DNA from 4 places in the Variovorax restrictus genome. Region 3 is predicted to be linked to each of the others. Evidence: predicted binding sites of a transcription regulator. Region 3 holds the regulator's gene; each other region holds the start of a gene.
What was found. Region 3 encodes sigma-54, which starts transcription at its own class of promoters, with help from an activator protein. Its sites were predicted from a motif close to TGGCANGNAANCTGCTTT; they were not measured.
Positions count from the first base shown of each region.

Region 1: a site for sigma-54 is predicted at 3,452-3,469, ahead of atzF (allophanate hydrolase). Genes of this name have one in related genera too.
Region 2: a site for sigma-54 is predicted at 4,131-4,148, ahead of ACSFA0_RS02075 (pilin). Genes of this name have one in related genera too.
Region 4: a site for sigma-54 is predicted at 3,747-3,764, ahead of ACSFA0_RS00555 (TorF family putative porin). Genes of this name have one in related genera too.

Region 1 is NZ_JBPJZH010000001.1:74,175-79,583, forward strand. Features, by position in the region: gene ACSFA0_RS00370 (ABC transporter permease) at 1-614, opposite strand, end outside; gene ACSFA0_RS00375 (ABC transporter substrate-binding protein) at 618-1,631, opposite strand; gene atzF (allophanate hydrolase) at 1,696-3,423, opposite strand; gene ACSFA0_RS00385 (M48 family metallopeptidase) at 3,542-4,375, opposite strand; gene ACSFA0_RS00390 (AmpG family muropeptide MFS transporter) at 4,413-5,409, shown strand, end outside.
Region 2 is NZ_JBPJZH010000001.1:431,024-436,432, forward strand. Features, by position in the region: gene ACSFA0_RS02055 (PilC/PilY family type IV pilus protein) at 1-87, shown strand, start outside; gene ACSFA0_RS02060 (type IV pilin protein) at 134-565, shown strand; gene ACSFA0_RS02065 (class I SAM-dependent methyltransferase) at 748-1,473, opposite strand; gene ACSFA0_RS02070 (hypothetical protein) at 1,515-3,500, opposite strand; gene ACSFA0_RS02075 (pilin) at 3,576-4,076, opposite strand; gene ACSFA0_RS02080 (3',5'-cyclic-nucleotide phosphodiesterase) at 4,388-5,197, opposite strand; gene ACSFA0_RS02085 (CHASE2 domain-containing protein) at 5,214-5,409, opposite strand, start outside.
Region 3 is NZ_JBPJZH010000004.1:11,923-17,331, forward strand. Features, by position in the region: gene ACSFA0_RS21030 (THUMP domain-containing class I SAM-dependent RNA methyltransferase) at 1-1,055, opposite strand, end outside; gene ACSFA0_RS21035 (RNA polymerase factor sigma-54) at 1,068-2,627, opposite strand; gene lptB (LPS export ABC transporter ATP-binding protein) at 2,647-3,441, opposite strand; gene lptA (lipopolysaccharide transport periplasmic protein LptA) at 3,456-4,130, opposite strand; gene ACSFA0_RS21050 (thiol:disulfide interchange protein DsbA/DsbL) at 4,253-4,903, opposite strand; gene ACSFA0_RS21055 (SPOR domain-containing protein) at 5,016-5,409, opposite strand, start outside.
Region 4 is NZ_JBPJZH010000001.1:109,821-115,229, forward strand. Features, by position in the region: gene ACSFA0_RS00540 (SMP-30/gluconolactonase/LRE family protein) at 1-746, opposite strand, end outside; gene ACSFA0_RS00545 (ammonium transporter) at 979-2,532, opposite strand; gene glnK (P-II family nitrogen regulator) at 2,564-2,902, opposite strand; gene ACSFA0_RS00555 (TorF family putative porin) at 2,962-3,702, opposite strand; gene ACSFA0_RS00560 (YifB family Mg chelatase-like AAA ATPase) at 3,916-5,409, shown strand, end outside.

The sequences.
Region 1 (5,409 bases), on a different contig from region 3:
CTTTCCCAGATCAGCACGTCCTTGAAGACCTGCCAGCGCGAGGCGCCCATCACCTTCGCCGCCATCACCCGCTGCTTGCGCGCATTGATGACGCCATAGGCGCTGTTGAAGATCACGATGAGGAAGGCACCGAAGGCCGCGATGGCGACCTTGTTGATGTCCGACACGCCGAAGATCAAGAGGAACAGCGGGATGAGCGCCGACGACGGCGTGGAGCGGAAGAAGTCGATCAGGAACTCGACGCTGCGGTACACGCGCTCGTTGCTGCCCAGCAGCACGCCCAACGGCACGCCGACCACCGCCGCTATCAGGAAGGCCTGCAGCGTGCGCCCCACCGTCACCGCGAAGTCGGTGAGCAGCGGACCGCCGGCCAGGCCGGTGATCAGCGTGCTGACGGTGTCCGCTGGGGCCGGCAGCAGGATCGGCTTGATGAAGCCGAGCCGCACCACCAGGTCCCAGAGGATGAAGAGCACCACCGGCCCGATGAAGGGCAGCAGCTTGTCCCACAGCGGCGGCTTGGGCACCGCCGAGGCGGCGCCGTTCGCGGGCGGCGACCAGGGCTTGGTGGCGGCGCCAGAACTGACGCTGACAGGCGCGACGGAGGTGTCGGCCATGGTTCAGGCCTTGTACAAGAGCGCGTCCACCGGCACCTTCTTCTCGAAGATGCCCTTCTCGGTGAACAGGTCGTAGAACTTCTGGAAGTAGGCGACGTCGCTCGGCTTGAACTCGTTGTAGAGCATGTAGGACGCGAGCGGCACTTCGGCGGTGAGCGCGCCTTCGATGGCGGTATAGCCCTTCATGAACTGGCGGGCCTCGTCGGGCTTCGTGCGCACCAGCTCGACGCCGCGTGCATAGGCCGCGATGTACTTCTTGGTCAGCTCCGGGTTCTTCTTGATGAACTCGGTCGTGAGGCTGGCCGCACCGCCGTGCCATGGGGCCATCGGGTCGCCCAGGATGTACTTGGCGACCACGCCGGCTTCGATGACGCGCGTGGTGCCGTTCATGCGGCCGATGGTGCCGGTCGGCTCCAGCGTGTAGCAGGCATCGACCTGGCCCGCCACCAGCGCGGCCACGTGCTGGCCGATGGGCAGTTCGGTCACGGTGGCGCCGGTGGCGCCGGCGCGCTCGAGCATGGTCTTGCAGAGCGTCACGTTCTGGATCCCGGGGCCCGACGCGACCTTCTTGCCCTTGAGGTCGGCCACGGTCTTGAAGGGGCTGTCCTTGGCGGTGATGAACTCGTCGAGCACGAACTTGGCGTTGCTCGGGTTGGTGCAGAAGATCTTGAAGAGGCCGGGCTGCGCGATCTCGCCGATGGCGAGGTTGGCCGAGCCGGTGCCGTTCGAGCTGCCGTCGGAGCGGCCCGAGAGCATCGCTTCCATCACCTGCTGCGCGCCGGCGAACTTCAGCGGTTCGACGTCGAGGCCGGCCTCCTTGAAGTAGCCCTTGTCGACCGCCGCGAAGAAGGGCAGGCCCGCAGCCACCGGCCAGAAGCCGATGCGAATCTTCGTGGCCTGCGCCAGCACCAGCGAGGGCGCGGCGAGCGCGGCGATGCCGGCGGCACCGGCCTGCAGCACATGGCGGCGCGATGGCGTGGCGGCGACCGCCGCGAAAGACTTGTCTTGAGATCCCATGGGTCCGACTCCTGCGAAGGTTGAAGCGAAAGGTTGATGCGAAAGAAAACCGGGCGAGCTGCGCTCAGGCGAGCGCGGCTTGACGCGAGGCGATGTAGCGGCGCCAGCCGCCGTGGTGCGTGATGTCTTCGGCACCGTCGAGCGCGATCGATTCGCAGACGAAGCCCTGCACGGGGCTGCCGTCGTCCAGCGTCAGCGTGCCGATGCCCAGCGGTGCGGGAATGAGCGCGACGAAGGACCCGTAGGCGGTCGCGGGCATCTCCCACACCTCGACGATGAGCGAGGCCCCGCCGGCCGGCACGCGCACCATGCCGGGCTTGGGCGGCACGGTGCCGGGCAAGGCGTAGAGGCGGTACTGCGGGGCGGTCAGCGTCTCGCGCAGCAGCGTGGCGCCGCGCTCGGTGAGCTGGCCGTTCAGGGGCATGCCCGACAGGTGAGCGCCGACCACGGCGACCTTCACGGTGGCGGCGGGCTTGAGTACCGGCAGCGCGGTGGGTTCCGCCATGCGTGCGCCGGTCGCACCGAGCGTGAGCCCGCTCGCGTGGTGCAGCCGTTGGCCGAGCTCGGCCAGCTGGAAGTCGCTGGCACACGGGCCGATCAGCGTCAGACCGAAAGGCAGACCATCGCTGCGCAGGCAGGTCGGCACCGAGAGCGCCGCGTAGTCGAGCAGGTTGACGAAGTTGGTGTACGCGCCGAGGTGCTGGTTGAGCGCGACCGGGTCGGCCTGCATGGCCTCGATCGTGTAGTGCGTGGGCGAGGTCGGCACCACCAGGAGGTCGATGTCTTTCCACATCGGCGCGGCCTGCTGCGCCAGCGCGCGCAGCCGGGTCTGTGCGTCGACGAAATCGGCGGCGCTGTAGCTTCGGCCCTTGGCCAGGATGCTGCGCACCGGCTCGATCACGTCGTCTTCGTGCGCGTCGAAGAAGGGGCGCACCGCGGCGTAGCGCTCGGCCACCAGTGCACTGTCGTAGAGCAGCGCGGCGGCTTCGGCGAGCGGGGCGTAGTCGATCAGCACGCGCGTGGCGCCCAGTGCTTCGACCTGCGCGAGCGAACGCTCGAAGGCCGCGGCGGAATCGGCATCGCCGAAGAATTCGAGCGTCGATGGCACACCGATGCGCAGGCGCGAGGGCAATGGCGTGGTGATCGGCGTCAGCGCACGCGAATACGGGTCGTACGCGTCGTGCCCCATGGCGACGCTCAGCACGCGCGCCGCGAGTTCGACCGTGCGCGCGAAGATCGACACGCAGTCGACGCTCTGCGCCGCCGGCAGCACGCCGCGGGTGCTGATCAAGCCCTTGCTGGGCTTGAGGCCGACGATGTTGTTGAGCCCCGCGGGCACGCGGCCCGAGCCTGCCGTGTCGGTGCCGAGCGCGAAGTCGACCTCGCCCGTCGCCACCACCCGCGCCGAGCCGGAGCTGGAACCGCCCGACACATAGCGCGCGTCGAAGCTGTTGGGCACCGCGCCGTAGGGCGAGCGCGTGCCGTTCAGCCCGCAGGCGAACTGGTCGAGGTTGGTCTTGCCAACCAGCACCGCACCGGCGTCGAGCAGGCGCTGCACCACCTGGGCGTGGTTCGCCGGCTCGCGGGCGAAAGCCGGGCAGGCCGCAGTGGTCGGCAGGCCGGCCACGTCGATGTTGTCCTTGACCGCAAAGCGCAGCCCGGCCAGCGGGCCATTGGCCGCGCCGCCCGAGGCGGCAATCGGCGGGTCGATCCGCGTGATCCAGGCAGCGGCACCGGGGTCGGCAAATTGCCGGTCATCGGTCGGCTGCGAAGTCCTTGCATGCACCATCATCAAGCATCCTGTCTTGTGTACATGACGAGATGCAAGCGGCGTGCCAACGCCGGCCGGCGCTCAGAGAGCCCCGGCCGGTCGGATTCGGTGCGTCAGGAAAGGAGGGAGGGGCGCAGGCTCAGCCGCGCTTCGCCGCCCGGTACAACCCATCCACCTTGCCGATGTTGGCTTCGAGGATGCGGATGCGGTCGGTGCCGCTGGGGTGCGTCGAGAGGAAGCTCAGCCCGCCCTGGTTCTTCGAGGCGGCGGCCATCTTCTTCCAGAGCGACACCGAGGCGCGCGGGTCGTAGCCGGCCCGGGCCGCGAGTTCGAGGCCGACCAGGTCGGCGTCGGTCTCGTCGCCGCGGCTGAACTTGAGCGACAGCAGTTCCGTGCCGGCGCGCGCCGCCATGTTGCCCATCTCGCCCAGGCCGAGCAGCTGTGCCGTGATCGACAGCGCCGCGCCGGTGCCCGCGCTCTTGGCCAGGCGCGCGCGGGCGTGTTCGCGCAGGGCGTGCGCCATCTCGTGGCCCATCACCATCGCGACCTCGTCGTCGCTGAGCTTGAGCTGGTCGAGGATGCCGGTGTAGAAGGCGATCTTGCCGCCCGGCAGGCAGAAGGCGTTGATCTGCTGGCTGCCAATCAGGTTGACCTGCCATTTCCACTGCGCGGCGCGCGCGTTCCAGGGCCCGACGAAGGGGATGAGGCGCGCGGAGATGGTGCGCAGCCGCTGCAGCTGCGGGTGGCTGTCGGGCGCCAGCGCGCCCTTGGCCTTGGCCTGCTTCAGCAACTCGTCGTACTGCTGCACGCCGGCCTGCTCGATGCTGTCGGCGGGCACCAGGTTGCGCGCGACCGAGGCCTTGCCCACTTCGACCTGCGCCAACGCGGGCGTTACGGCGGCAGCCGCCGCCAAAGCCAGGAAAGTCCGGCGCGCGGGCCAGAGACCGATGGAAGATTCGCAGCGTGTGCACATGCGGGAATAATAAGCAGCCACCCCGATCGCCCGCTCAATGCCCCCATCCTCGGCTGCCGAAGCCTCCCCCCCTGCCCTGACCGAAGCGCCGCTGTCGTGGCGCGACGCACTCAAGGTGTACCTCGAGCCCGCGACGCTGCGCATGCTGGCGCTGGGCTTCTCGGCGGGCCTGCCGCTGCTGCTCGTGCTGGGCACGCTCAGCTTCCGGCTGCGCGAAGCCGGCGTGACGCGCAGCGAGATCGGCTACCTGAGCTGGGTCGGCCTGGTCTACGCCTTCAAGTGGGCGTGGGCACCGCTGGTCGACCGGCTGCCCATCCCGCTGCTCACGCGGCGCATGGGCCGCCGCCGCAGCTGGCTGCTGCTAGCGCAGGCACTGGTGATCGGCGGGCTGGTCGGCATGGCGATGGCCGACCCGCGCGGCGGGCTGGCACCACTGGTGTGGTGCGCGTTGCTGGTGGCCTTCGGCTCTGCCACGCAGGACATCGCGCTGGACGCCTTCCGCATCGAATCGGCCGAAACCCGCAAGCAGGCCGCGCTCGCCGCCGCCTACCAGACGGGCTACCGCCTGGCGATGATCTGGGCCGGCGCCGGCGTGCTGTCGATCGCCGCGTGGACCGAGATCACCGGCGCCGCCGGCTACCAGAACGCCGGCTGGAAGGCCGCCTACCTGGTGATGGCCGCCTCGATGGCGGTCGGCGTGCTCACGGTACTGCTGTCGTCGGAGCCCGCCCAGCGCGTGATGCCCCAGGCGCGCAATGCCGCCGAGTGGCTGAAGAACGTGCTGGTCGAGCCCTTCGCCGACTTCATCCGCCGCTACAAGTGGCAGGCGGTGCTGATCCTGTCGCTGATCGCCATCTACCGCATCAGCGACGTGGTGATGGGCATCATGGCCAACCCCTTCTACGTCGACATGGGCTTCAGCAAGGAAGAGGTCGCGGCGGTCAGCAAGGTGTTCGGCGTGGTGATGACGCTGGTCGGCGCCTTCGTGGGCGGCATCCTGTCGATGCGCTTCGGCGTGATGCGCGTGCTGATGC
Region 2 (5,409 bases), on a different contig from region 3:
AACTCGGGTATCGAGTTCGGACGGCAGAGTTGGCGTCGGCAACCCCCGAATCCGCCTGCTGCGGTGCCGCCTCCTGTGACACCTTAAGCGGAAGCCTATGTCGACGAAACGAGTTCGCTCGAAGGAGAAACCAGTGCGCAAGGATGAAAGGGGCTTCACGCTGATCGAGTTGATGATTGTCGTGGCCGTCATCGCCGTGCTCTCGGCGATTGCTTATCCGTCGTATCAAGAGTACGTGATGCGCTCTCGCCGGGCTGAAGCGCAGAGCCTGCTCAACGAGGCCGCTGCGCGTCAGGAGCGGTGGCGGGCGCAGAACGGCAGCTACATCACCCCCGGCGGTGCCGAGACGGACATCACCAAACTCAAGCTTCCGAACGGCACACAGTCGGAGCACGGCTACTACACGCTGGAGGTTGCAAACGATGCGAGCGGCTATTTGCTCACGGCCAGACGCGCGGGCTCGCAGGCGGCGGATGGCAAATGCGGCAACTTCACATTGAACGCTGCGGGCAAGAAAGACATGGTTGCAGGAACACCTGGCACCGTTGAGCAGTGCTGGCGGTAGAGGGCTTAGCCCCCCGGTTGGGCCAAGCTTTACTGATCGGATTCCGTGCAAGGAGTGACGGCGGCAGTCGGTGCAGCCATGATCAGGGCGACCGAACTTTGCGCCATCGTGCGAAGTGACGCACCCAACGCATCAAGAGCACTTATGGTGCCACGGGAAATCGCGTCGTTTAATCTTCCGAACTAGATTGTTGTGGCAACAATCAACAAATTCTTCCCAAGAATCTTGCCGAATAATCGATCAAGTATTTTGGTGAGAGGAACGGCGTATTTGTCGTAAATCTTAAGTTCTCTTAAAGAGGGTTCGGATCCGGCATTCTTCGTGAATTTAAACATCAAAGAAGCAAAGAATCCGACAGAGTCGCAGTACTCCCAGCGTGAAACTCGAAAGCCTGCTCCTGCAACTTTTGAGATCAGCTCCGAGGCTCGATACCTTCTGCAATGACCGACTGCATCATCCATAGATGTCCACAGTAAAGGGAAGGCCGGCACGAATAGGACTATCGATGAGTTGACGGGCAGCTTGGCTCGAAATTGTCTGAGAACTTCTTCATCGTCTTGAATGTGCTCCAGTACATTTGAGCTGAAGATTCCACTGACATCCAAATCGCATTGCGCCAAAGACGAAAAGACTTTGATTCCCCGCTCCACTGAAGTCTCTGCCAAGTGCGGGTCGATTTCCACCCCTACAACCTCATTGCAAACTTGCCTCTGTATCAAAGCTGCTAGAGTTCCTATTCCGCAACCAAAATCTAGAATTGCATCGGAGTGTCTGATATTGAGGTGGCAGTGTATTTTTGAAGCGATCCAGGAGTTGTAGTTTTTCAGCGCCTCCTCCACGTTGAAAAGTGCGGCCGTGCCCGAATAGACCGGACTATCTTCGCATTGACTTGTAGATTGCTTCTTCAAGGTGACCTCCTTTGATGCTTTGCTTTATCGATGCAGGCCGACTATTTCAAGTAGCGTTGTGCAGGAAGCGGAGGACATACAAGGGACGAAAGCGTCGGGTTTTTGAGCGTGGTGATGAAAGTCGGAAATAGGACCCTGTATCCGGTCATATATACCGCACCGTGATCTGTGTAAAGGCCTGTCGCCGTGTTGAAATAGGATCTAACAAACTCATTGCTGTGATGTATTGTCACCACTCTCTTTGGTGAAAATGTCCCTGGGCATTGGTCCTCGATTGCATTAAACAGGTCATCATGTTGTTTGCTCAGCCGCGCCGACGCCAGCTTTTCGGATTCCGAAAGCGATTTTAACTTGCAGAATGCAAGGCGGAATCCTTCGGCAACGTACGGCACCGTTGAGAAGTTTGATGATTTTCTGTTGAATGCCAGATCTCCAAACGAGCACTGGTCGCTCGAAATCGCAAGCCCATACGGGCCTATTTTATCGTTCAATATCCCCAGGCGATTTTTCGAGATTTCGGCTTCTTTTCCCTTTCCGTATTGGCCTACTGCATACATGATGTACAAGTTGCCCTTGTAATTATCAATCATATGTTGAAGCTGTTTTGGCGTATCGCGCCCGTTGGGCATCGTGTGCATTCCCATGATGGTGGCCATAGAAGAATGCTCGTGGATAGACGGAACTATGGCCGAGAAAGACATTGTGTCGGTTGATATTATTCCTGCGGGATTTCGGATAATTTCTTGCGGAAGCTGAAAGTCGAACCATGTTGTCCCCCAGGTTACGGGCGCCAATCTATCGGTACCGTGATGCAAATTTAGGTAAATTTGTGCGCACAGAACGAGCGTGAGAAAAACGCGGGCCAGCTTGGGAATTGCTAGCGCTGCTGTGGCAAGTGCCAAAATTGGGCCGAGTAGTAGCCAGAGGGGGAATGCGTATCGCCCGATTCGTGAGGTAATCCCCCAGATCACAAAAGAGAACATTGAAAAAGCGCAGACGATCCATATGGCTCTCGACGACGAGCGAGTTGCGGAGTAAATGGCCCCACTCGCCGCGCTTCGCATTGCGCCATGGCTCGGAAGCTTTCGCCAAATATATACGCAGATGAAAAATGCGGTCGAAAATATAAGCGCCAAGGGGCGAATGTCAGGCGACGGGGCTTCAATATAGATCCAGCTTTGGACTTGCAGCATGTCAAAGGGAAGGCGCAGAAGCCCCAAAACTCCACTTCCCAAGAATCTTAGATCTCGAATATTGGTGAGACCAAACTCCTCGGATCGAAATACGCCATTGAAAAATGGAAAAACCGGGCTTCCGAAGTGTTGAATAAGAAGTGCGGACCAATATCCGTGCACAATGGCGAATCCAAGTGCTCCCCCGAGGCTGTACGCTAGGGTAAGCCGCGCCATGTGTGCGGCAGTACTGCGTTGGCCAGACAAGAGGTCGGCTGCTATAACGAGGATAAATGCTAAGCCGAATATGCCGCTTGTTAGCTTGATCCCGATTGCAACGCCAGTGCACAATCCGACTAGGAACAGTTGCCTGGAGCGCTCAGCGTTCGAGGAAAGCAATATTCTGAGCGCTAGCAGAACGAAAATTGAACCGATAGGATCGTTGAATGTTGATCCATTGGCTTGGAGGTAGAGTGGTGCTGAAATTGCCAGCAAGCAAGACAATGCGACCAGTTGGGCCCTCTGAGCCTCATATCTCTCAAGAATTTTGTGCGCAATGCTTCCGATGATTAGAATATTCAAGAAATGGATGGTCGATAGTACCAAGCCAATCAGAATTGCTGGCCAGTCCCAGCGAACCATTAGGTAGAATGGCACATATGCGATTGGGTTCAAGTAAGACTGAATACTGGCCGCAAAATAGTCTTGCGTCCAGCGCGCCCGCAGCAAAAGATCCGGCCCGTAGAAGTGATAGTTGAGCAGATCCCAGTTGTAGTCCTTTCCAGCCAAGAAGCACACTAATGCATTTAATGCGTAAAGCGAAAGCCACTGTGCGCGCTGAATCCATGGATGCATGATGCGGGAGCAGTAAGTTAAAAAGGCCCCGTAGGGCCTTTTTTCAAGTGGGTACTTTGTTTAGGAGTACTTATATTACTGACCGCGGCACGAGCCAGGCAGATACTTGGGGTTCATTGCGGTACCTGAAACGCCCGGGCCGCAGACCCATTTGAAGATGGTTTTGCCGGAGTCGGTGTTGGTCAGCGCTGCGGATGCATCGGAATACGGCGTCATGGAGATCGTCTTGCTGGCGGCATCCTTGAGGTCAGTTGCGGCAGCGGTCGTGATTGTCACAACGCCAGCGTCCGTGGTCGCCACGGAGGCTACATACTTAGTGGGTGCGGTCGAAGATTCACAACCCCATGCGCCAGCGGCCGGCAGGGTTGAACCAACTGCGCTTTGCACCGTCTCGGTGATGCTGGTGCGGCAAGAAGAGCCGGCCAAAATGGCTTCGGTCACCTTGGCGCGGATCGTGTAATCCTGATAAGCCGGCAGCGCCACAGCAGCCAAGATACCGATGATCGCCACGACGATCATCAACTCGATCAGGGTGAAACCCTTTTGCACGTTGCGTGCGATGGAACGACGGTTCATTTCTAACTCCAGGTTGGTTGATGGGCCCGGGACCCTCCCCGGTGCGGTCTACGCACCGCAGCTACCGTGCCAACCGGATGGAATCACCTCAGGCCTTGATCGCCGTGGACTCTGTCACGTTTCGTTTACATGATGTGACAGATCGCGTTGTTTGATGGCGTCATGCCCTGACAAATCCTGTCAGGCCTGCCGAAAGTGTCGATGCCGGCAGACCTCGCAGGTCGCGGACAGACGTCCGGGGCGCGGCTTCGACAGGCTCAGCCCGAACGGTTTGGGGAGGCGATGAGCGGGCGGGTAGACGCCCGAGGCCCTCAGATAGTCAGCACGCTCGCCGTCTGCAGCCAGCGGATGTCGTGCTGCTCTACGCCACGCAGTTGCCAGTCGGCCGTGATGGCGCCGATCTGGCTCATGATTTCCTCGGTTTCGGCGGGCTTGGTGTGGGTGATGTAGATCGGGTACTGGCGGCCGGGGGCGATGTGGGCCAGTTCGTCGACCAGGCTGGCGGGCGACAGGTGCAGGCTGCGCTGGGCCAGGGCCTTTTCGCGGTCGCTGAAGGCGGTTTCGATGACGAGCATGGCCACGTCGAGGGCGTTCACGCGGTCCCAGAAGGGCGGGTTGCGCTCCGTGTCGCCGCTGAAGACCCAGTGCGGGCCCTGGCTTTGCGCGCAGCGCACGGCGTAGCCGCAGGCCGGCACGGTGTGGACGGCGGGCAGCACCTCGATGGCCTTGGCGCGGCGGCTGCCGAGTTGCAGGGTCTGGCCGACGGCGATGTCGTGGAAGCTGACGAAGGGTGCCTCGCGGCTCGGAATGCTCGCGAAGTCGGGCCAGATGACGTTGTTGAAGACGTGGGCGCGCAGGGCCTCGATGGTGGCGCGCAGCGCGTGCACGCGCAGGGGCTGCACGCGGCGCGACGCGATGGCGTCGATCATCAGCGGCAGGGCCGCGATGTGGTCGAGGTGCGAATGGGTGAGCAGCACGTCGTCGATGCTGGCCATCTGCTCGAGCGTGAGGTCGCCGACGCCGGTGCCGGCGTCGACGAGGAGGTCGTCGTCGACCAGAAACGATGTCGTGCGGCAATCTTTGGCGATGGCGCCAGAACAGCCGAGCACACGGACCTGCATTGTGGAAGACCCTCGTTTACTTGGTGTCGAAGCGAATTGCGCCGTCCCAGGCCGGGTCTTTGGGCTGCAATGCCATGGAGGCTAAACGCTTCGCATAAAGCTGGTAAAGAAATTTTTTCGTATCGCCGGCCAGCAGGGGGGCCAACAGCGTCTGCCCTTCCGCCCATTGCTGCGCGCGGTAGGCCGAAAGCACCAACGCCCAGCGTTCGAGC
Region 3 (5,409 bases):
CTGGCCAGCTGGCTGAAGAACTCGCCGCCGTCTTCGGTGGCCGCCTGCTCGCGGGCACCGATGCGCGCCACGCCGCCGACCTCGATCCGCTCGCCATAGGGCGGGTTCAGCACGATCACGCCGCCGTGTGCCGCGCCTTCGGGCGGCATGCGCTGCAGCGCGTCGCCGCCGCGGAATTCGATGGCCGCGGCGACCCCGGCGCGTTCGGCGTTGCGCTCGGCGAAGTCGACCATGCGGTGCGACACGTCGCTGCCGAAGATGGCCGGCGCGGTACGGGCCGGCGCGTCCGCCGCCTCGTTCTGGATCGACTCCCACACGTGCGGCTGGAAGGGCAGCAGCTTCTCGAAGCCGAAGCGGCGCAGCGCACCGGCCGGGATGCCCAGGCCGATCTGCGCCGCCTCGATGGCGATGGTGCCGCTGCCGCAGCAGGGGTCGTACAGCGGCGCATCGGACACGGCGCCGGTCTCCGGGTTCCACCAGCCGCTGGCGGCCAGCATGGCCGCAGCCAGGGTTTCCTTCAGCGGCGCGTCGCCGGTGTCCTGGCGCCAGCCGCGCTTGAAGAGCGGCTCGCCCGAGGTGTCGATGTAGAGCGTGCAGGTGTCGGTGGTGAGGTGCGCGAACACGCGCACGTCGGGCCACTGCGTCTCGATGCTCGGCCGCACGCCGCCGGCCTTGGCGCGGAAACGGTCGGCGATGGCGTCCTTGATGCGCAGCGTGGCGAAGTTCAGGCTCTGCAGCGGGCTGTGCTGCGCCGTGGTCTCGATCTTGAAGGTCTGCTTCGGCGTGAACCAGATCTCCCACGCCACGCCGCTGGCGATGGCGTAGAGGTCGTTCTCGCTGCGGTACGGCGCGTGCGCCAGTTCGATCAGCACGCGCTGCGCGAGGCGGCTGTACAGGTTGAGCTTCATGGCGTCGCGCCACGAACCGCGCACGAAGACGCCGCCACGCGAGGCCATCAGGTCGTCGCCGGCCAGGCCGGTGAGGCCGTGCACTTCTTGCGCAAGAAAGTCCTCGACGCCGGCGGCGCAAGGCAGGAAAAGATGGAGCTGGTTCATGAACGGACTTGCTTACAGCGCCTTGCGCAGATTGGCCGGCGCGATGCGCAGCGCCTCGCGGTACTTGGCCACGGTGCGCCGGGCGCATTCGATGCCCTGCTCTTTCAGCATCTCGGAGATCTGGCTGTCCGACAGCGGCTTCTTGATGCTCTCGGAGCCGACGAACTGCTTGATGAGCGCGCGCACCGCAGTGCTGGACGCGTTGCCGCCGGTCTCGGTGCCCAGCGCGGAGCCGAAGAAGTACTTCAGCTCGACCGTGCCATAGGGCGTCGACATGTACTTCGCCGTGGTCACGCGGCTGATGGTGGATTCGTGCAGCCCGAGTTCGTCGGCGATCTCGCGCAGCACCAGCGGCCGCATGGCCAGCTCGCCGTGCACGAAGAAGCTCTTCTGCCGGTCGACGATGGCATTGCTCACGCGCAGGATGGTGTCGAAGCGCTGCTGGATGTTCTTGATGAACCAGCGCGCCTCCTGCAGACGCTGCGACAGCGCCTGGCTGCCCTCGCCCTTGTGCTGCTTGAGCGCGCCGGCGTAGATGTCGTGCACCCGCAGGCGCGGCATCACGTCGGGATTGAGCATCACGCGGAACTTGATGTTGGTGCCAGTGCCGATGCGCGTGACGATCACGTCGGGGATCACGACGTTGCGCTCCACGTCGACGAAGCGCCGACCCGGCTTGGGCTCGAGCGTGGCGATCAATTGCAGCGCGCTGCGCACCTCTTCCTCGTTGCTGCGGGTGAGCGTGGCCAGGCGCTTGAAGTCGCGCCGCGCGAGCAGCTCCATCGGCTGCTTGCAGATCGCGATGGCGGTCTTGCGAATCTGCGCCTCTTCGGCACTTTCGTTCGCACGGGCCAGCGCCTTCAGCTGGATGGCCAGGCATTCGCCGAGGTCGCGCGCGCCCACGCCGACCGGCTCCAGGCTCTGCAGCAGGCCGAGCGCCACCTGGAAGTGGTGCACCAGGCCGTCGAACTCGTCGTTGTCGTCGCCGGCCAGGCCCGAGGCCAGGGCGGGCAGCGACTCTTCGAGGTAGCCGTCGTCGTTGAGCGACTCGATCAGGAAGCGCAGCGCGGCCTGGTCGCTCTCGTTCAGGCGCAGGCTCAGCGCCTGGCGGTGCAGATGCGACTGCAGCGATTCCTGGCTGCGCGCCAGCTCGGTGGCGTCGGCGCGATCGTCGTCGCCCAGGTTGTTGGCGCGCGGAGGCGCGTCGCCGCCCCATTCGCTGTCGTCGGGCGCCATGTCGACGGTGCCGTCGCCTTCCCAGTCGGGCGTGGCTTCGGTCGCGTCGACCGCCGGGGTGTCGGCCTCGGTCGTGCTGGTGGTGCTGTCGCTGGTGGCGGCGGGCCCGGGCGAAAAGTCGTCGTCACGCGGTGGCGGTGCATCGGCGGCGTCGACGCCGAACTCCTCACGGGCGGCCTCTTCGGCGGTGCGCTCGAGAAACGGGTTCTCGTCGAGCATCTGCTCCACTTCCTGGCTCAGTTCGAGCGTGGACAGTTGCAGCAGCCGGATCGACTGCTGCAACTGGGGCGTGAGCGCGAGATGCTGCGAAACGCGCAGCGACAGGCCCTGCTTCATGGAGAGTTCCGTCCTCCCCTTACATGCGGAAGTGTTCGCCCAGGTACACGCGGCGTACCTCGGCGTTGTCGACGATCTCCGAAGGCGTGCCTTGTGCCAGCACTTGCCCGTCGCTGATGATGAACGCGTGATCGCAGATGCCCAGCGTCTCACGCACGTTGTGGTCGGTGATGAGCACGCCGATGCCGCGGCTCTTGAGGAAGCTGACGATGCGCTGGATCTCGATCACGGCGATCGGGTCGATGCCGGCGAAGGGCTCGTCCAGCAGGATGAAGCGCGGCTGCGTGGCCAGGGCGCGGGCGATCTCGACGCGGCGGCGTTCGCCGCCCGACAGCGCCAGCGCCGGCGAATCGCGCAGGTGCTCGACGCGCAGGTCCGACAGCAGCTCGTTCAGGCGATCGTCGGTGCGCTTCTTCGACAGCGGCACCATGCGGCCCTTGTCATCGGGCTCGCGCTGGAGCTCGAGCACCGCGCGCACGTTCTCTTGCACGCTCAGCTTGCGGAAGATCGAGGCCTCCTGCGGCAGGTAGCTCAGGCCCATGCGGGCGCGGCGGTGGATCGGCATGTGCGCGATCGGCTCGCCGTCGATGCTGATCTCGCCGGCGTCGGCCCGCACCAGGCCCACGATCATGTAGAACGAGGTCGTCTTGCCGGCGCCATTGGGCCCGAGCAGACCGACGACTTCGCCCTTCTGCACGTCGAGCGAGACGTTCTTGACGACTTGTCGGCTGCCGTAGCGCTTCTGCAGACCGCGCACCTGGAGCCGGCTGCCTTCGACCGCACCGGCACCGGCCGGGACGGCCTGCTTCGCCATGTCCACGCGGTCGTTCACGGGCGCGCTTCTCCGCCGAGCGTGGTGCTCGGGCGCAGGCCGCGGCCGGGTGCCGGCGCGGCGGGTGCACTCGGCTGGGCGGCATCCGCACCGGCTGACTTGGGCGTCAGGATGGCGCGCACACGGCTGCCCTTGTCGCCGGTCGCCACGCTGGCGCCCGGCGGCAGCGGCGCGCCATTCACGGTGAAGGTGTCGTTGCTCTGGTCGTAGACGATCAGGGCACCCGTTGTCTCGTCGTTGACCTTGGCGCCGATCAGCCGCCGCATGATGGCGCGGCGGATGAACTTGACGTTGTCAGCGCGGCTGTCGTACTCGATCACCTCCGACTCGCCCTCGGTCCATTCGTCGACGCCGGAGTCGCGCTTCTGCTTGTAGTAGGCCAGCTTGCCGGGCGCGGCGGTGACCACGCCGTACTGGTAGCCCTCCGGGTCCTGGCGCACGTCGATGCGCGCACCGCGGATGATGATGGTGCCCTTGGTCACCACCACGTTGCCGGTGAACACGCTGGTCTGCTTCAGGTCGTCGTAGCGCATGGCATCGGCCTCGATGTTCATGGGCTTGGTGCGGTCGGCCCTTTCGGCCAGCGCCGGCACGGTAGCGACGGCGAGCAGCAGCGCGGCAAAGCCGGCGCGCAGGAGGGAGGAGAAGGGAGTGTGGGATCGAAGTGTCATAAAGGCACGAAACTTGCTCGACGATTGTATGCGCCGGACCAGTGCATCCGGTCGCCCGGACGAAAAAGCCCGCCAAGGCGGGCTTTGAGAAGGTGGCACGGCCGGGTCGAACGGCCGCAGGCTCAGCCTTTTCGCGCTTCGGCGGTCAGCAGGCTGACCACCTCGAGGGCGCGGTCGAGCGAACCGGCGGTGTCGCCGTCCACGTACCAGCGGCCCGCCACACCCAGCGCCGGCACGCCGGCCACCTGGTAGTCGCTGGTGAGCTGGGTGGCGCGCTTGGCCTTGCCGGCCACCGAGAAGGACTTGAACAGGTCCGCGAACTTCTTGCCGTCCAGATCGGGCTGCTTCTCGGCCCAGGCCAGGATCGCGGCATCGCCGACCAGCGGCTGGCGCTGCTGGTGGATGGCCTGGAACAGCTTCATCTGGAAGGAGTCGACCTTGCCCATGGCTTCCAGCGTGTAGTAGAGGCGCTGCTTCGCTTCGGTGTCGTTGCCCACGAACGGCACCGGGATCCGCTTGAACACCACGTCGGCCGGCAGCTTCTTGACCCATGAGTCCAGGCGCGGCTCGAAGGCCGCGCAGTGCGGGCAGTTGTACGAGAAGAACTCGACCACTTCGACCTTGCCGGCAGGCGTGTCGACCGGCGCGCGCTTGCCCAGCACGATGTAGTCGGTGCCGGCCTTCGGCGTGCGGGCCTGGGCGTGCACGCCGGTGGCGGCGAGGGGGAGCAGCCCGAGGGAGGCAGCGGTCAGCGAAAAGTCACGGCGGTTCATGGTCATCAAAATTTCTCCTGTGCGGCTGACAGAGCCGGGCAGCGGCTGCGGAGTTCCCGCAGCCAGGGATGGGCGCCCGAGGACGCCGATTCGGTCACGCCCTGTGCGGCGCTCAGCGCTGGACGCGCACGAGGTTGGATTCGAGGCCGCCGCTGTCGAGCCGCGACTTCAGACGGTCGGCGTCGTCCTTCTTGTTGAAGGGGCCCGCGCGCACGCGGTAGACGGTGCGACCGGCCTGCTCGCGCTCGGTGACGCGCGCCTCGACGCCCATCAGCGACAGCTTGGCGCGTTGTGCCTCGGCATCGTCGTTGCTGCGGAAGGCCCCGGCCTGCACGAAGTACACGAAGGGGTCGGCGCCGTCGGCCGCGGCAGTGGTGGTGGCCGGCGCGGTGATGCCGGCACGCGCACGCGCCAGGTCGCCCAGCGGGTCGGACGACGCCGCCGGCACGCTGGTGTCGGGGCGGGCGCGGGCGGCCGAGGCGGCGGCGCTGCGCGCGTCGGGCGCG
Region 4 (5,409 bases), on a different contig from region 3:
AGCGCCAGGGTGTCGACCCGCGCGCCCGACGGGTCGAAGCGCAGCAGCTGTGCGCCCTCGAACATCGCTACCCAGTAGTGGCCATCGACCGACAGGGTGGCGCCGTCGGGTCGGCCGTCGTAAGGCAGGCCGGATTCGGGCGTCCAGCCGTCCGGCTTGGCGTCGAATTGCGCGAAGACCCGTTCGCCCGACAGCGTGTTGGCGGTCGCGTCCCAGTCCCACGCCCGGACGGCATGCGACGCCGTGTCGGCCCAGTAGACCGTACGTGCGTCCGTCGAGAAGGCGAGGCCGTTGGCGGTCGTGGCCTCGTTCGCCATCTGCGTGAAGACGGGCGACTGGCCGCCACGGGCGTCGAGGCAGAACAATGCCGCATTGGCGCGGTCCTTCGCTTCGTTGATCGTGCCGGCCCAGAAGCGGCCCTGCACGTCGCACTTGCCGTCGTTGAAGCGCATGGTCCGCGTGTCGTGGTCGGCGCGCACCAGCAACTGCAGCGCGCCTCCCCACTCGCGGGCGCGGTAGATGCCGTCGCGCAGCGCCAGCACCAGGCCGCCGCTGCGCGCCGGCGCCATGCAGCCGGGCTCGCTGGGCAGCGGCCAGCGTTCGATGCGCATCGCGTGGCCCTCACCGCGGGTGCGCAGCACGGTGCGCGCGGGGATGTCCAGCCAGTAGAGCGCCTGTTCGTCCGGATGCCAGAAAGGCGATTCGCCGAGCTGGCAGGCGCTGTCGTCGAGGGGGGTCCAATTCATGGCGTTCATTGTGGCGCGCGCGGGCAAAAAAAAGCCCGCGGTGCCGAAGCACTGCGGGCTGAACATCCAAAGGAGACTCTCGCTGAAAACTCGTTCGTCTATTCATTCTTTCTTTTTCCCCTGCCAGGAACACCGCGGAACTGGCTTCGCCGGGCTGCTGGTGTTGCCCCCTGGAGGGGGAAGGGCCAGGCAATACACAGTGACACGCAGTGCGCCGGGCCCTTCGGGGGTGTTACCTGTTATAGGCGGTTTCGCCGTGAGCGGAGATGTCGAGGCCTTCGCGCTCTTCTTCTTCCGTCACACGCAGGCCCACCGTCAGGTCGGCGATCTTGAAGGCGATGAAGGACACGACGCCCGACCACACGATGGTCAGCAGCACGCCCTTCAATTGGACCCAGACCTGGGCGCCGATGCCGTTGGAGACGACCGATGCCGTGACCCAGTCACCGACCAGGCCGGGGCCACCGAGGGCTTGCGTGTTGAACACGCCGGTCAGCAGCGCGCCGACGATACCGCCGACACCGTGCACGCCGAACACGTCGAGCGAGTCGTCCGCGCCCAGCAGCTTCTTCAGGCCGTTCACGCCCCACAGGCAGGCGAAGCCGGCGATGAAGCCGATGATGATCGCGCCCATCAGGCCGACGTTGCCGGCAGCCGGGGTGATGGCCACGAGGCCGGCGACGGCACCCGATGCGGCACCCAGCATCGACGCCTTGCCGCGCATCATCGCTTCACCGATGCACCAGGCGAGCACCGCAGCGGCGGTGGCCGAGAAGGTGTTCATGAAGGCGAGCACGGCGCTGGTGCCAGCTTCGAGGGCCGAACCGGCGTTGAAGCCGAACCAACCCACCCACAGCAGCGAGGCACCGACCATCGTCAGCGTCAGCGAATGCGGCGTGAAGGCTTCCTTGCCGTAGCCAACGCGCTTGCCGATCACGTAGGCACCGACCAGGCCGGCCACAGCTGCGTTGATGTGCACGACCGTGCCGCCGGCGAAGTCGAGCGCGCCCCACTGCCAGATCAGACCGGCCTTGCTGTTCATCTCGTCCACGACACCGGCTGCGGTGTAGGCGTCCGGGCCCATCCAGAACCAGACCATGTGCGCCAGCGGCGTGTAGCTGAAGGTGAACCAGATGACCATGAACACCAGCACGCCGGAGAACTTGGCGCGTTCGGCGAAGGCACCGACGATCAGGCAGCAGGTGATGCCGGCGAAGGTCGCCTGGAAGGCAGCGAACAGCAGCTCGGGGATGTAGACGCCCTTGCTGAACGTGGCCGCCGGTGCGAAGGTGCCCGCGGCCGCGTCGAACACGCCCTTCATGAAGAGCCGGTCGAAGCCGCCGATGAAGGCATTCCCCTCGGTGAATGCGAGGCTGTAGCCGTAGATGAGCCACAGCACCACGATCATGGAGAAGGTGACCATCACCTGCATCAGCACCGACAGCATGTTCTTGCTGCGGACCAGGCCGCCGTAGAACAGCGCGAGGCCAGGGATGGTCATCATGATGACCAGCAGCGTGGACAGCATCATCCAGCTGGTGTCGCCCTTGTTGAACGACGGAGCGGCAGCGGCAGGCGCGGCAGCTTCCGCAGCGGGTGCAGCAGCAGCGGGTGCGGCGGCCGGTGCGGCAGCAGGCGTCGCGGCCGCAGGCGTCGCGGCGGAAGGCGCAGCGGCCGACGTGGCCCCGGCTTCCTGGGCGTTCGGCGTCGGGGTCTGGGCGAAACCGGTCACGCCGGCAGTGAGCACGCTCAAGCCGAGCGCGAGTGAGACAAGCAGTTTTTTCATGTCGATTGTTCTTTCGTGCCTCGATGCGAGATCAGAGAGCCTCGCGGCCGGTTTCACCGGTGCGGATGCGCACCACTTGTTCCAGGTTGTAGACAAAGATCTTGCCGTCGCCGATCTTGCCGGTGCGGGCCGCGCCCTCGACCGCCTCGATCACCCGCTCGACCAGCTCGTCGGCCACAGCCGCTTCGATCTTGACCTTCGGCAGGAAGTCGACCACGTACTCCGCGCCGCGGTAGAGCTCGGTATGGCCTTTCTGGCGACCGAAGCCCTTGACTTCCGTCACGGTGATCCCCTGGACACCGATCGTCGACAGCGCCTCGCGCACCTCGTCGAGCTTGAATGGTTTGATGATGGCTGTGACCAGCTTCATGGCGTTTCTCCTAGAGATGAAATGGATCGGCGCGGCAACATGGGCCGCGCCTTTGTTCTTTAGAGCGTCTTGCTGAGCGTGACGATGCCGCGGGCCTTGTTCACGAAGCCGTAGAAGTCCTTCTTGTTCGCGCCCTGCACACCGCCGTAGAGCGCCAGGCCGCTGCCGAAGTCGTACGACACGCCCAGCGCGTAGTCGACGTAGTTCGGGATGCCGGGGACGTTGTCTTTGATGCCGCCGTTGAAGCGCGTGTAGCCCACCGCCGCCTTCAGCGTCAGCGAGGGCGCGACTTCCTGCGCGAAGGCCAGGTTCAGGTAGCCGGTGTTGCGGCCCTTGTAGCCGGAGCCCGCGTCCTCGCCGGCCCAGGCGAAGTAATCCTTGGAGATCGTGTGCGAGTACTTCAGGGTCAGCGGGCCGAAGCTGCCGGCGCCGTAGAGCTCGGTGGTGTTGGCGCCCTTGGCACCCGGGTAGATGTAGGTCAGCGCGCCCACGTCCCAGTTCACACCGCCGGCGGCGAACTTGTAGCCGCCGTAGATGTCGCTCTCGATGCTGTTGCCCGACAGCCAGTTGACGCTGGAGTTCCAGTTGCCGACGTACCAGCCGCTCTCGCCGAAGGCGTAGTCGAAGCCGCCCTGAATGGCGGGCTTGACGGCGCGCGTGCGGCCGGTGTCCTGGTCCTGGCCGCGGAACTTGTAATTGCTCGTGAGTGCAACGTTGCCCGTGAGCTGTGCGCTCGCGAACATCGGCAGGGTGGCAAGGGCGACCACGGCCAAGGCCTGGGCAGTTTTACGGTGCATCATCGATTTGGCTCCTGTGCAGGATTTGAGATAGGGGGAAACCTGTCAAAGCAGGGAGCGTGCCAAACTGCTCGCGTTGTGAACGCATCGGCCAGCGCAACGGCCTGTCACGGCTTGAAACGTTGCCAAAATTGTTTCAAACCGTGGGCGCGCACCAATGTGTGCGTTGTCTCGGCGGACATACAAGATTGCACCGATTTGGTGAAAGGGAGAGGAATGAGTCTGTCTTTGGTGCAAAGTCGCGCCCTGCTCGGGCTCGAAGCGGCCGCTGTCACGGTCGAGGTGCATCTGGCCAACGGGCTGCCCAGCTTCACGCTGGTGGGTCTGGCCGATGTGGAAGTCAAGGAAGCCCGCGAGCGCGTCCGTTCGGCGATCCACAACGCGGGGCTGGAATTTCCGAGCAACAAGCGCATCACGGTCAACCTCGCGCCGGCTGACCTTCCCAAGGATTCCGGCCGTTTCGACCTGCCGATCGCCCTGGGCATCCTCGCTGCCAGTGGCCAGATCGACCCCGAACGCCTGGCCGGACACGAGTTTGCAGGTGAGCTCTCACTCTCCGGCCATCTCCGGCCGGTGCGTGGTGCGTTGGCGATGGCGCTCGCGCTCCACACCCGCGGCGTGGCGACGCGGTTGGTGCTGCCGGCCGACAGCGCGCAGGAGGCGGCGCTGGTGCCCGACGCCGTGGTCTATGGCGCGCAGCACCTGCTCGACGTGGTCGGGCAGTTCCTGCACCAGCCGGCTGGCTCACCCGAGGCGCCGCCGGCCGCCGGCTGGACCCGCGTCGCCGCGCGACCCGCCGCACCGCCGGCGCCCTACGCCGACCTCGCTGACGTGAAGGGCCACGCCGGCATCAAGCGCGCGCTGGAAATCGCGGCGGCCGGCCAGCATGGGCTGCTGATGGTGGGCCCGCCGGGCTCGGGCAAGTCGATGCTGGCCCAGCGCTTCGCCGGGTTGCTGCCGCCGATGACGGTCGAGGAAGCGCTGGAGAGCGCCGCCATCGCCAGCCTCGGCGGACGCTTCACGCTGGAGCGCTGGATGGTGCGGCCGACCGCATCGCCGCACCACACGGCCAGCGCCGTGGCGCTGGTCGGGGGCGGATCGCCGCCACGGCCGGGCGAGATTTCGCTGGCGCACCAAGGGGTTCTTTTTTTGGATGAGTTCCCCGAGTTCGCCCGCGCCGCCCTCGAAGCCCTGCGCGAGCCACTGGAGACCGGCACGATCACCATCTCGCGCGCGGCGCGCCGGGCCGAGTTCCCCGCGCGCTTCCAGCTCATCGCGGCCATGAACCCGTGCCCCTGCGGCCACCTCGGCTCCGCCCTCAAGGCCTGCCGCTGCACGCCCGACCAGGTGGCCCGCTACCAGGGCAAGCTGAGCGGCCCGCTGCTCGACCGCATCGACCTGCACGTGGAGGTGCCGGCGATCGCGCCGCGGCAACTGCTCGACGCCGCGCCGGGCGAATCGACCGCCGACATCCGTGCACGCGTCGTCGCGGCCCGCGAACGCGCCATCGCCCGCCAAGGCACGGCGAACCAGGCGCTGGCGGGCGCGGCGATCGACCGCCATGCGGCGCTGGAGCCGGCCGCGCTCGGCTTCCTGCACACCGCCGCCGCGCGGCTGGGCTGGTCGGCACGCAGCACGCACCGGGCCCTGAAGGTGGCGCGCACCATTGCCGACCTGGCGGCCACCGAAACCGTGCAGCAGGTGCACGTG